3 regions of the Tardiphaga sp. OK246 genome follow, and region 2 is predicted to be linked to each of the others. Evidence: riboswitches for the same ligand, from Rfam matches in the RefSeq annotation. Region 2 holds a riboswitch; each other region holds the start of a gene.
The links. Region 2 has a riboswitch for cobalamin ahead of CHC01_RS22495 (TonB-dependent receptor). Riboswitches for the same ligand answer to the same signal wherever they lie in the genome.
Positions count from the first base shown of each region.

Region 1: another riboswitch for cobalamin. It lies ahead of CHC01_RS16325 (DUF1636 family protein); the one in region 2 lies ahead of CHC01_RS22495 (TonB-dependent receptor).
Region 3: another riboswitch for cobalamin. It lies ahead of metE (5-methyltetrahydropteroyltriglutamate--homocysteine S-methyltransferase); the one in region 2 lies ahead of CHC01_RS22495 (TonB-dependent receptor).

Region 1 covers NZ_FZOX01000003.1:709,803-714,160, reverse strand. The annotation lists gene CHC01_RS16340 (tyrosine phosphatase family protein) at 1-1, shown strand, start outside; gene cobS (adenosylcobinamide-GDP ribazoletransferase) at 1-758, opposite strand, end outside; gene cobT (nicotinate-nucleotide--dimethylbenzimidazole phosphoribosyltransferase) at 759-1,814, opposite strand; cobalamin riboswitch at 1,914-2,104, shown strand; gene CHC01_RS16325 (DUF1636 family protein) at 2,214-2,663, shown strand; gene cobU (bifunctional adenosylcobinamide kinase/adenosylcobinamide-phosphate guanylyltransferase) at 2,660-3,190, shown strand; gene cobW (cobalamin biosynthesis protein CobW) at 3,191-4,204, shown strand; gene cobN (cobaltochelatase subunit CobN) at 4,220-4,358, shown strand, end outside.
Region 2 covers NZ_FZOX01000005.1:217,006-221,363, reverse strand. The annotation lists gene CHC01_RS22500 (alkaline phosphatase D family protein) at 1-1,301, opposite strand, end outside; cobalamin riboswitch at 1,445-1,636, shown strand; gene CHC01_RS22495 (TonB-dependent receptor) at 1,744-4,011, shown strand; gene CHC01_RS22490 (PepSY-associated transmembrane domain-containing protein) at 4,014-4,358, shown strand, end outside.
Region 3 covers NZ_FZOX01000002.1:975,535-979,892, forward strand. The annotation lists gene metE (5-methyltetrahydropteroyltriglutamate--homocysteine S-methyltransferase) at 1-2,092, opposite strand, end outside; cobalamin riboswitch at 2,197-2,408, opposite strand; gene CHC01_RS12015 (M23 family metallopeptidase) at 2,577-3,980, opposite strand; gene CHC01_RS12020 (protein-L-isoaspartate(D-aspartate) O-methyltransferase) at 4,088-4,358, opposite strand, start outside.

The DNA of each region.
Region 1 (4,358 bases), on a different contig from region 2:
ATCAGGGCTGCGACGCCGAGCAGAAAACCGATCTCGAAGAGTTGCTCGACGGCACCGAGCACGTCGCCGGTGTAACCGCCGATCAGTCGACGCGACCAGAGTGCGAGCAGTGCGGCGAGCGCTGCGCCGAGCAGAAGACCCGCAAAAAGCGATGCGACCGAGACGAGCGCAAGCGGGATTGCTGCAAGCACGACCACACCAAGTGCAAACAACGATTCCTCAAATCGCACGGGCGCCTCGGCGTAAGTGACCTTCATCGCACTGGTATCGCCGCTATAGGGCAGGCGGTTCATCACGAAGGCCGGCATGGCGCGTGCTGCGGCGTGGACGGCGATCAGCGCTGCCGCACCTGCCCACAGCGGCAATATGGCGAGCGCCGCAATGCGCAGCGCCGTGCCCAGGCAAAGTGCGAGCGCCCCGTAGGTGCCGATGCGGCTGTCCTTCATGATTGCAAGACGCTTTTCGATCGTCCAGCCTCCGCCGAAACTGTCGGCCGTATCGGCAAGGCCGTCTTCATGCAGCGCGCTGGTCAGAGCGATGCTTGTCGTGATCGCCAGCAGGGCGGAAATCAGCGGTGACCAGAATTCGCCGACAACGAGAAACACGATTGCGGATGCAGCACCGATGCCGGCGCCGACCACCGGAAAATACTTCATTGCACGCGCAAGCCAGTCAGGCCCTTGCGCGTCGACAGTTGCCGGTACCGGCAGCACCGTCAGGAAACGGATCGCATTCAAAAGATGCGGATCCAGCCTCATCTAGATCTTTCCGGCCAGCACGTCGTCGAGGCTCGCAACATCGGTCAGCATGCGCGCAGCGGCACGGACCAACGGCACCGCAAGCAGCGCGCCGGTGCCTTCACCGAGCCGCAAGCCGAGATCAAGTAGCGGCTGGGCATCGAGCGCGTTGAGTACGATGTCGTGGCCGCGTTCAGCCGAACGGTGCGCGAAGACGCAGTAGTCGCGTGCGGCCGGGCACAGACGAACGGCGAGCAATGCCGCGGCGCTGGAGATGAAGCCGTCGATGATCACCGGCCGCCGTTGCGAAGCTGCGCCGAGGATCGCTCCGGCCATGCCCGCGATTTCCAGCCCGCCTAATTGGGCCAGCACATCCAGTGGCGCAGTTGCGTCGCTGCGCGCTGCCGCCTTCGTGATCGCCGCGCGCTTGCGCGCCATGCCGGCATCATCCTGCCCGGCGCCAACGCCGATACAATCATTCAGGGGTGCCGGTGCGAGTCGATGAACCACCAGTGCCGAGGAGGCCGTGTTGCCAATTCCCATCTCGCCGAGCGCGATGATGTCTGCGCCGGCCTTGATCTCACCGACGGCGATTCTGAAGCCGCGCGTCAGCGCATCGGCCGCGTGCTCTGCCGTCATCGCTGGCTCGCGCGCGGCATTCGCCGTACCCATGCGGACCTTTGCATCGATCAGCTTCGGGTGCACCGGCAGCTCGGCGGCGACGCCGATGTCGATCACGCGCACACCGATGTCATTGGCCGCGGCGAAAGCATTGGCCGTGGCGCGGCCGGCCAGATAGGTCATCACCATCGCGACCGTGACCGCCGATGGATATTGCGACACGCCTTCGGCCACCAGTCCGTGATCCCCCGCGAACACCAGCAGCACGGCATTGTCACCGCGCGGTTCGCCTGGATGCCGGATCATGCCGAGTTGCAATGCCAGCTCCTCGATTCGTCCGAGCGATCCCAGCGGCTTGGCCTTGCCGTCGATGGCAGCGCGGATTCCTGCCGCGATCTGCGGGTCAACAGGCGCAATGGCGGGCGGCTGCCACAAGGGCTGGGAATGGGCGGACATAGGGTTCCTTTTCGCGGCCTAACTGACGCAAGACGACCTGCAAGGTCAACAGGTCCGGGCGACAGTCCGTCGGCGCGGTTGACCCCGGCGCACCCGGCAGATAGCGTCTTTTGCGATGGTCCTTCCGCGTGGAAGGTGAATAGGGAAGCCGGTTTGAGGCCGGCGCTGCCCCCGCAACTGTAAGCGACGAGCCCGCGCCGGTGCCACTGGGAATTCTTCAGAATTCTTGGGAAGGCGGCAACAGGCTGTGACTCGCAAGCCAGGAGACCTGCCATCACGAACTGTGCTTTGGTGGCGTCGTCGGGGCGGGGTGCACCGGACGGGAGCGAACTGACGGCCATGCTGTCGGCGCGATCCAACAAAGCTCGTAGGCCCGCGAGGGCATGAACTGAGCATGTAATGGATCACGACAGCGCCGATATCTCTGGCGAACAAATTTCGGTCGAACCGCCGCGCCCCGTGCCGGCGGGTCCCGTTGTCGTGAGCGTGTGCATCAGCTGCAAGGCCGCCGAAACCGGCACGATCGTCGGGCCGGACATGTTCGATGCGGTGAAGGCCGCGCTCGGCGATGGCGATGCCGCCGTGATGGTGCGTCCGGTGCAGTGTCTCAGCGTCTGCAAGCGGCCAGCAACCGTTGCGGTGACGAGCCCTGATGGCTACACGTTCCTGTTCGGCGATCTGCAGACCGATAGCGGCAGCGCGGCGCTGGTGTCTTTCGTGGAGTCCTATCAGAAGGCCGACTACGGCCTGGTGCCATGGCGCGAGCGCGCCGAGGTGCTGCGCAAGGGCATGGTCGCGCGCGTGCCGCCGATGCGTTGGTCGCCTGAAGATGGGCGTGCGCCGAAATGACCGCGGTCTCCACCACGTTGGTGCTGGGCGGTGCGCGGTCCGGCAAGTCAACTTTCGCCGAGAGGCTGGTCGATGGCATCGGCCTGACCAAAGTCTATCTTGCGACTGCAACGGCCGGTGACGACGAGATGCATGCCCGCATCGCGCAGCATCGCAAGCAGCGCGGCGAAGGCTGGATCACCGTGGAAGAGCCGCTGGCGCTGGTCGATGCGCTGACGCGCGAGGCGACGGTCGGCCGCGTCGTGCTGGTGGATTGCCTGACGCTATGGCTGTCGAATCTGATGTTTGCCGAGCGCGATCCGGAGATCGAGGCAAAGCGTCTGGTGCGCTTCCTCGATGTCTCGCGCTATCCGATCGTTTTCGTGTCCAACGAAGTTGGCCTCGGCCTCGTGCCGGAGACACCGCTCGGCCGCGCGTTTCGCGATGCGCAGGGCCGCCTCAACCAGATCATCGCGGCCGCCGTGCCGAATGTTGCTTTCATTGCCGCCGGGCTTCCGCTCTGGCTCAAGCGTTCCCAGGAGAATTGAATGTCCCGCGTTCCCGTCACCGTCCTCACCGGATTTCTCGGCGCCGGCAAGACCACGCTGCTGCGCTCGCTGCTGACCCAGGCCGATGGCCGCCGCATCGCCGTGATCGTCAATGAGTTCGGCGATGCCGGTTTCGATGGCGGTCTGGTCGAGGAATGCGCGGCAAAGGCCTGTGCGCCCGGCGATATCGTCGAGCTTACCAATGGCTGCATCTGCTGCACCGTCGCCGACGACTTCGTGCCGACCATGGATAAGCTGCTGTCGCGCGAGCGTCCACTCGATGCCATCGTCATCGAGACCTCCGGCCTCGCGCTGCCGCAGCCGCTGTTGAAGGCCTTTGCCTGGCCGGCAGTGAAGACTCGCGCCACTGTCGATGGCGTCGTCACTGTCGTCGACGCGCTGGCGCTCTCTGAAGGCCGTGTCACGCTGGACGAAGACGCTGTTGCCGAACAGCGCGCCAAGGACGAAGGCATCGAACACGACGACCCCATCGAGGAAGTGTTCGAGGACCAGCTCGCTTGCGCTGATCTGGTGGTTTTGTCGAAAAGCGATCTCGTCGCTCCAGAAAAGCTCGCCGAGATCGAAGCCAAGCTGAAAGCCGTGTTGCGCCCCGGTGTCAGCATCGTGCGCTCCAAGGGCGATCTCGCGCCATCGGTGCTGATCGGCCTCAATGCCGCCGCCGAGGACGACATGGCTGCCCGCGTCGGTCATCACGGCGAGGAGGAAGAACACGACCATGACGACTTCGACAGCATCGTCGTCAAACCCACCGCTGCTGCGAGCATCGATGCGATGCGCGCACGCATCAGCGACGCGCTCGGCCTCGACGGTGTCCTCCGTGTGAAGGGCCATGCCCGCATCGCCGATAAATCTGCGCCGATCGTCGTGCAGGCCGTTGGCGCTCGCGTTGAACTCGCCTTCGCCCGGCCGGACGTGATGCAGGCCGAGCATCTGGTGGTCATCGGCCTCAAGGGATTCGACGGCGACGCCGTGCGAAAGGCACTCGCCGGGTAACGCAGGTTCACCCGCATGCATCTGAAGCTCGATACCTCCGGCAGCATTGACGACGGCGACGTCGCCCGCGATCTCGGGCAGGACACCGCTGATATCGTCGTGCTGTCTGCGGCAGACAGCGATCTGGCGGCGTTCAATGCGGCGCATGCGACGC
Region 2 (4,358 bases):
GGCTCGAAATCCTGAAACTGCGCCTTTTCCGGATTGTAGTAATGCGCCGCCGTGTAATGCACGTCGGCGGTCAGCCAGACCGTGTTGCGGATACCGGCCGATTTGATGAAGCGCAGGATATCGGCGATTTCCAGCTCGCGGCCCCGCACTGGTCCGTCGCCCTGTGCGATGGCCTCAGACCCGGTTTTGTCGGCGGCGTTGTCATAGACGACGAGGCCGATCGGCATATCCGAGGCGATGACCTTCCAGGTCGCCTTCGAGGCCATCAATGCGCGCTTCAGCCAGGCCATCTGCTCCGGACCGATGAAATACGCATGGGGACCATAGGTGTCCTGCAGGTTCGGGCCGTTGGGCCCGCGATAGCTGCGCTCGTCCAGCATGAAGACGTCGAGATGCGGGCCGTAATTGAGCGTGCGATAGACGCGGCCCGGTTCGGCCGGATTGACCGAGATCGGATACATCTCGTGATAGGCACGGGCGCCGCGCGCAGCCAGCAGCGTGATGTCGCGCTCCTTGTAGGATGCCGGTAACTGTTTCGAGAGCGACCAGTTGTTGGTGACCTCGTGATCGTCCCACTGGCCGAAGATCGGCACCTGCGCATTGAATGCGCGGACATTGTCGTCGAGTAGATTGTATTTGTGCGCGGCGCGGAATTCATCGAGCGTCTCGGCGACCTTCGCCTTTTCCGGCACCGTGATGGTGTTTTTCCAGATCGTGCCGTCCGGCAGTTTCGTTTCAGGCAGGATCGGGCCGTCGGCGTAGATGGTATCGCCGGAATGGATCAGGAAATCCGGATTGTGCTTGCGCATGGTGGCGAAGGTGACCATTCCGCCGTCATCGGCGTTGATGCCCCAGCCCTGCCCTGCGACATCGCCGCCCCAGACAAAGGACACATCGCGGCGATCCGCTGGCGCGGTGCGGAAGCGGCCGATCACCGGCTCGCCGACGATTGCGGTATGCGACAAATCACGGAATTTGACGCGGTAGAAGATGTCCTGCCCGGCTGGCAGATTATCGAGCAGCAACTTCGCCGTGAAATCGCTCTCGGGCAGCGCCGTGATAACCGGCAACATGCGCGCATTGCTGAAGGATTCGGTAGTGGCGACCTCCACCATCATCTGCGCCGGCCGATCCGCGCGCGACCAGATCATGCCGCTGCTCGTCCCGACATCGCCGGACTGCACGCCATGCGACACGAGCGGACGATCCGCCGCACGGCTGAGGTAAGGCATCGCCAGGAAGCTTGCGCCTGCTGCGGCTGAGTGCGCGAGGAAGCGACGACGGGAAATATGTAGCGCCATGGCGAACTCCTGATCCTGGCTCTGGCACCAGTGGCTCTAGGCAGATCGCTTGACGCTGCGATGACAGGTGATGCGCAATATCAACACCTGTCAGCGCACGTTGCGAGTGACTAGCAACTTGATTGACACATTTGGAAATTTCACCTTAACGTGAACGTGACGGTTCCCTTCGGGGATCAAAAGGGAATGCGGTGAGGGGGATCCCCCGATTCCGCGGCTGCCCCCGCAACTGTAAGCGGCGAGCCTGCGCCAAGAGCCACTGGGTGTTCACCTGGGAAGGCGGCGACAGGCAGTGACCCGCGAGCCAGGAGACCTGCCGCCAGTCGTGGTCACACGCGAGCACATTGGGCGGGGTGTCCTGGTGGAAGTCACACTGCCTCTTTGAAAAGCGGCGGCGAGACTTGGTTTGCGGTGACGTGCCACGTAACCGCGAGTCCTGTAGATGACCTCCGTTTCTCCCGTCGCATTGAAGCAATGCAAAGCTCTTCTTTCCTCTGTCGCACTGTCCTGCTTCCTTGTGCCCGCCGAGGGCTCGCTGCGACCTGCGCAATCGCACCACGTACTCGACCCCGTGGTGGTGCAGCCGACGGTGACGCCAACGCGCGCGCGCCGCGCCACATCAGGCAAGGCCACGCGCGCCGCGCGCTTGCGGCAGCAGCGCAATGTCGCCGCCAATACCGGCGCGCCGGTTGCCACGCCGACAGGCCCCGTCTTCGCAGCGCCGACGCTCAACCTCACCGGCACAACGTCGACCGGCAGCCGCCTCGGCCTGACGCGCCTGCAGACGCCGGCCAGCGTCGAGGTGATCTCGGCGGAAACCATGGCCGAGCGCGGCCAGCAGAACGTGGTCGATGCCGTCACGCAGAATGCCACCGGCTTTACGGCCATCGGTGAACCCGGCAATGGCGGCATCGCTTTCAGCACCCGCGGCTTCGCCGGCAGCGGCTCTGTCACGTCGCTCTATGACGGCACACGCCTCTATGTCGGCTCCGGCACGGTGAACTTCCCCTTCGACACCTGGACCGCCGAGAAGATCGAAGTGCTGCGCGGCCCCGCCTCCGTCATGTATGGCGAAGGCGCCATCGGCGGCGCTATCAACGTGATTTCGAAACTGCCGCTCTGGGTGCCACGCAACCAGGCCGAAATCTCTCTGGACAGCAACATGACGCGCCGCATCGCTCTCGATAGCGGCGGCCCGGTCAGCAAGGACGTCGCCTATCGTATCGCCGTCACCGGCAACGCGTCCGATGGTTGGGTCGATCGCGACAACACCTCGAACATCGCGCTGCACGCCGCCGTGCAGATCAAGCAGACCGAGGACATCACCTGGACGCTCTCCACCGACTATGGCGACCGCCATCCATCAAAATATTTCGGCACGCCGCTGATTAACGGCCAGCTCAATGAGGCGATCCGCTTCAAGAACTACAATGTCAGCGACAGCAACATCCGCTATCAGGACAGTTGGAGCCAGGTGAAGACCGAGTGGCAGGTGGCCGACGGCATCACCCTGCGCAACACGCTCTATTACATGTATGCGAAGCGCCACTGGAAGGAGGTCGAGATCTACGGCTTCAATTCCGGCACCGGCCTGATCGATCGCGGCGATTATCTCGAGATCTTCCACCAGCAGCAGCAGATCGGCGACCGCATGGACGCCACCTTCGAGGGCCATCTGTTCGGCATGGTCAACACCTTCGTGGCGGGCTTCGACGTTAACCGCATCGACTTCAAGCATACCAACAATTCGCCGTTTAGCGGGTCCTCATCGGTCAATCCGTATAATTTCGATCCCGGCCTGTTCAGCAGCCCGGACCCGACGATTCCCGGCTTCAAGAGCGTCGCCAATCAGTACGCATTCTTCGCCGAGAACCGACTGGCCGTCACCGAACAATTGTCGCTGATCGCCGGCGTCCGCCAGGACCAACCGACCGTCGAACGAACCGACTATCGCACCCCCGCCAACAGCTACACCCGGGACTATTCGGCGACCTCGTGGCGCGCCGGCGTCGTCTATACGCCGATTCAGAACCTTGCTTTCTATGGCCAGTATTCGACGGCGGTCGATACCATCGGCGGCTTGATCTCGGCGAGTAACGCCAATGCGAAGTTTGACCTCGCGACCGGCAAACAGGCCGAGATCGGCGTCAAGCAGTCGTTCTGGGGCGGCCGCGGCGAGTGGACGCTCGCTGCCTATGAGATCGTGAAGAACAATCTGCTGGCCGTCGTTCCCGGTAGCGGCGGAGCGGTTCAGCAGGTCGGCCAGCAGTCGTCGCGCGGTGTCGAGGCCTCGATCGGTCTCGTGCTCGAATACGGCTGGCGCATCGATGCCAACACCGCGCTCCTGCGCGCAAAGTATGACGACTTCCTGCAGGCCAGCGGCGTGAATTTTGCCGGCAACGTCCCGATCAATGTCCCGCAGAACGTCTCCAATATCTGGGCAACATGGGGCTTTGCGCCAAACTGGTCGGCCAATGCCGGCGTGCAGATTGTCGGCAAGACCTATGCAGACAACGCGAATACGCTGGAAATGCCGAGCTACACAGTTGTGAATGCCGGCCTGCAATGGAAGCCGGACGTCAACACCACGGTGTCGCTGCGCGTTTACAACCTGTTCGACAAGATCTACGCGACGTCGAGCTACAGCGACAATCAGTGGATGCTCGGCATGCCACGCACCGCTCAACTCGCCGTCAACGTGAAGTTCTGAGCTTGTCACGCAAGCTGACACGCACTCTCCGGCGGTGGCTGTATATCGGCCACCGCTGGGTCGGCATCGTCACATGTCTCTTCTTCGCGATGTGGTTCATCTCCGGCGTGGTGATGATGTATGTCGCGTTTCCCGGCCTCTCCGACAAGGAGCGGCTGGCAGCATTGCCCGACATCGTCTGGGAGAAAGTGGCGCTCTCTCCCGACGAGGCGATGAAGGCTGCCGGTGCCACGCGCTATCCGCGCGAATTGCGATTGAACATGGTTGCCGACGAGCCGGTGTATCGGTTGACTGGCTGGGACGGCAAACGGCAAACCATCTCCGCCGTCGATGGCCGCGCCATCACC
Region 3 (4,358 bases), on a different contig from region 2:
CATCGGCATCCATGGCACCGATCGCATCGATGATGTCGTTGAACTCCGAGTAGCACATATGCGTATGGATCTGCGTGTCATCCCGCACGCCTGACGAACAGATGCGGAAGCTCTCCACGGCCCAATCGAGATAGGACTTCCATTCCGATTTGCGCAGCGGAAGCCCTTCGCGGAGTGCCGCTTCGTCGATCTGGATCATACCGGCGCCAGCCTTTTCCAGATCGGCCACCTCATCGCGTATCGCGAGCGCGATCTGGCGACACGCGACTTCGCGGGGAATGTCGTCACGCACGAACGACCAGTTCAGGATCGTGACAGGCCCTGTCAGCATGGCCTTCATCGGACGTTCGGTGAGCGACTGTGAGTACTGCCACCATTCGACGGTCATCGGATGCGGCCGGGACACGTCGCCGAACAGCACAGGTGGCCGCACGCAGCGGGAGCCATAGGATTGCACCCAGCCATGCTTGGTGAAGGCGAAGCCGGAAAGTTGCTCACCAAAATACTGCACCATGTCGTTGCGCTCGAACTCGCCATGCACCAGCACGTCGAGGCCGATATTCTCCTGCCAGCGCACCGCCCTCGCCGTCTGGTTCTGCAGGAACGTCTTGTAGGCAGCATCGCTGAGCGTGCCCCTGACATGGGCCCCGCGAGCGTTTCTCACTTCCGCGGTCTGCGGAAACGAGCCGATGGTCGTTGTCGGAAATGCCGGCAGTTTGAAGCGTCGGTGCTGTTCGGCAGCGCGCGTGGCAAAGTCACTGCCCCGACGACGCATGGTCGCGTCAACAGAGGCGACGCGTTTGGCGACCGCAAGATCGTGGATCTTCGACGACGCCAGTCGCGCAGCCGCCGCGGCATCCGACGCGGCAAGCGTTGCAGCGACATCAGCGCGGCTGCCAGCCAGCGCTGCTCCAAGTGCGGCCAGCTCTTCCATCTTCTGGATCGAAAAAGCCAGCCAGCTTTTGACGTCCGGATCGAGATCAGTCTCAAGGCTGAGATCGATCGGCACATGTAGCAGCGAACACGACGGCGCGAGCTCAACGCGATCCCTCCCCAAGAGATCGACCATGGGTTCCAGACTATCGAGCAGACTGGACAGATCGGATCGCCAGATATTGCGGCCATCGATCACGCCCAGCGAGAGGATCATGTCCTTCCGCGCCTTCGCAGCGACTTCATCGAACTGGTCCTGCGCGCGGACCAGATCGAGATGAAGCCCGGCGACGGGAAGCGACAGGGCCAAATCGAGGTTGTCGCCCAGCTCACCAAAATACGTGTTCAGCATGATCCTGAGTTGCGGAACCGCTTCGGCAAAAGCCGCATATGTCTTTTGCAGCGCCTGCCGGGCCGGCGCGTCGAGATCGAGCACCAGACATGGCTCATCCAGTTGCACCCACTCGGCGCCGCTATCGGCTAGTTCCCCGAGCACCTCGACGTAAACAGGCAGCAATCTGTCGAGCAGTGTCACCGGATCGAATGACGCATCCGCGCTCTTGGCCAGTTTCAGATAGGTCACAGGCCCGACTAGCACGGGTCGTGTCTGATAACCCAGCGATCTCGCCTCCTCGTACTCCTTGATCGGCTTGCGCGATGCGAGACTGAAGGTCTGATCCTGCGCCAGTTCAGGCACCATGAAGTGGTAGTTGGTATCAAACCACTTGGTCATCTCCTGTGCTGGTGCGCCTTGCGACGTGTCACGCGCATGAGAGCCGTGTGTACAGGCCTCGTCATGCGCGGCGCCTTGTGATCCACGTGCCATGGCAAAATAGGTCGCGAAGGAAACGTCTCCTCCCTTCCAGCCATAGACTTTGGGAATGGCGCCTACCATGACGCTGGTATCGAGTACCTGATCGTAGAATGAGAAGTCGTTCGACGGCATGACCGTGATCCCGAGCGACTTCTGACGCGCCCAATTTGCGGCACGCAGCCCGACGCCGACATCGATCAGCGCATTCTCGTCGATTGCACCGGACCAATAGCTTTCCAGCGCCATCTTGAGCTCACGCCGCGGACCGATCCGTGGCGTGCCCAATGCAGCAACAGGAAGTGAAGTAGCTGATTTTGAAGAAGTAGACTTTGACACAGTAGACATGGCTTAACCCCAATGATTGGGGGCAAAAGGCCAAAGTGACACGTCTGGATTCCACGACGGCAGTCGCGGAATCGCAACCGCACCACCGGGACACCCCGCCCGAGGACGTTTATGTTGTCGAGGCAGGTCTCCTGGCTCGCGGGTCAATGCTGCTGTCCGGCCTTCCCAAAACCTTTGCAGGTCTCAGTGACTTTAATGGACAGCGGCTCACCGCTTACAGTTGCGGGGGCAGCTCCGGCCTTGGCTTAACGCCTCACCGGCTTCCCTCTTAGCTTCGGGCAAACCTTCCCGAAGAACCACGACATGTTCACATATGGGCAACATCGCGCGGCAGTCAACCGAGCTTGCGTGCGCAAGCTGCCCACTCGCAGCAGCGCGTTGAAGATTTCGGAGCTGGAGTGGGCCGCAGCCCCGAGATCAAACGCAGCAAGCCCGGCACGAGGCCGGGCTTGCTTAAATGCGAACTACACTTCGTGGATTGCGCTTACGCCCCGTTGAGGAACTGCAGCGGATCGACCGGCGACGAGCCCTTGCGGATTTCGAAGTGAAGCTGCGGCGAAGTAACCTCACCGGACTGGCCGGACTTGCCGATCACCTGACCGCGCTTGATGGTCTCGCCACGCTTCACCATCAGCTCACTCGCATGGGCATATGCGGTGACGTAGCCGTTGGAGTGACGAACGAGGACCAGATTGCCGTAGCCCTTCAGCTCGTTGCCAGAATAGGCAACGACGCCATCTTCGGCAGCCTTGATCGGCGTGCCTTCCGGCACGGCGACGTTGATGCCGTCGTTGGACTTGCCATTGGTCTTGGCGCCGTAGCCTGTGACCACGCGGCCGCGCACCGGCCAACGGAACGTCGGCAAAGCGCCGGTTGCGTCAGCGGCTTTAGTCGGCGATTCCGGCGCGATTTCCTCAGGCGTCGTCGTGGCACTTGCCAGACGGGCCTTCTGTGCGGGTTCGGCAGAAGCAACACGGGCCACGGCAGCGGACGTGACCGCGCCAGCCGGAGCAGCCGTCACGGCTGCGACGGGCGCAGCGAGCGGCGCGGCTGCAGGAGCTGCATTGGCCGTACGCGCGCCGGGTACCGTGATCTTGGAGCCGAGCTTCAACTGGGCAGTCGGCGCCAGACCATTGGCGCGCGCGAGTTCGGCCACCGGCACGTTGTTCCGGCGCGAGATGCTCATCAGTGTATCGCCGCGATTGACGAAATGCGTGGTCGACGCGCCGACGGCAGGTTTGCTCGGAGCAGCGGCAACGGCCGGAGTTGCCGCGGCGCCCTGGCGCGGAATGATCAGCGACTGGCCGGGCGACAGCGCGCGCGGCCCCTTGTAGCCATTGGCCTGCAGGATCGCAGCCGACGAGACGTTGTAGCGCTTCGCCAGACCATCGAGCGTATCGCTGGTGCCGACGATGATCGAGGTGCCGCCATCACGGGCAAGGCCGTTGGTCGCTGCAACCGAGCGCGGCGCCGTGGAGCCGGTGGTTTCGATCGGCGCGCGTGCGGGCGGCGGCGTATACATACCGTTGCCGCCCCCGCTGACGGGAGCAGCCGACGCAACCGGACGAGCTGTCGGATAGGACTGCGGCGCCGAGATCGGCGGCGGCAAAGCCTGGGATTGATACTGCGGCTGCGGATTATAGGCCGGGCGCTGATATTGTGGCAGTTCCTGGCGCTCGACCGGCGCGCGCGGTGCGCGCTGCGGTACCGAGCCGGTGGTTTCGCCTTGCCAGCCAAAGCCACGGGACTGACCTGAGTCAAAATTTGGATTCTGAGATAGCCGTGTCTGCATGTCGGCGCTGCAGCCGGCAAAACCGATAGACATCAGCGCCAGCACCGCGACCTGCGGAGCGCGGCGCGAGTAAAGCAACTCGACAACGCTGGACATTGGTTACTCACTCATACGCAACAAACAACTGAATTGAGTAAACACCGTCTCCGTTACCAAGCCTTTAACCTTGCGACCAACACGTGACAGCCGTTCACGAACTTTTTTCAGAGTTCGCGCGCGATGCCCGGAAGTGCAGGCACGAAACGTACATCCACGAGCTCCTTTCGCTCCAATCCATCCCCGGTTTTGCGGATCCGGACCAGGGTCTGGACACCATTATGAGGACCAACCGGCGCAAGCAGAATACCCCCCTCCTCAAGCCGATCGGTCAGCGCCACCGGCACCTCCTCCACTGCGGCGGTCACGACGATCCGGTCAAACGATCCCAAATTGGCAGCCGGATTGAGGCCATCGCCGAGCATGACCTCGATATTG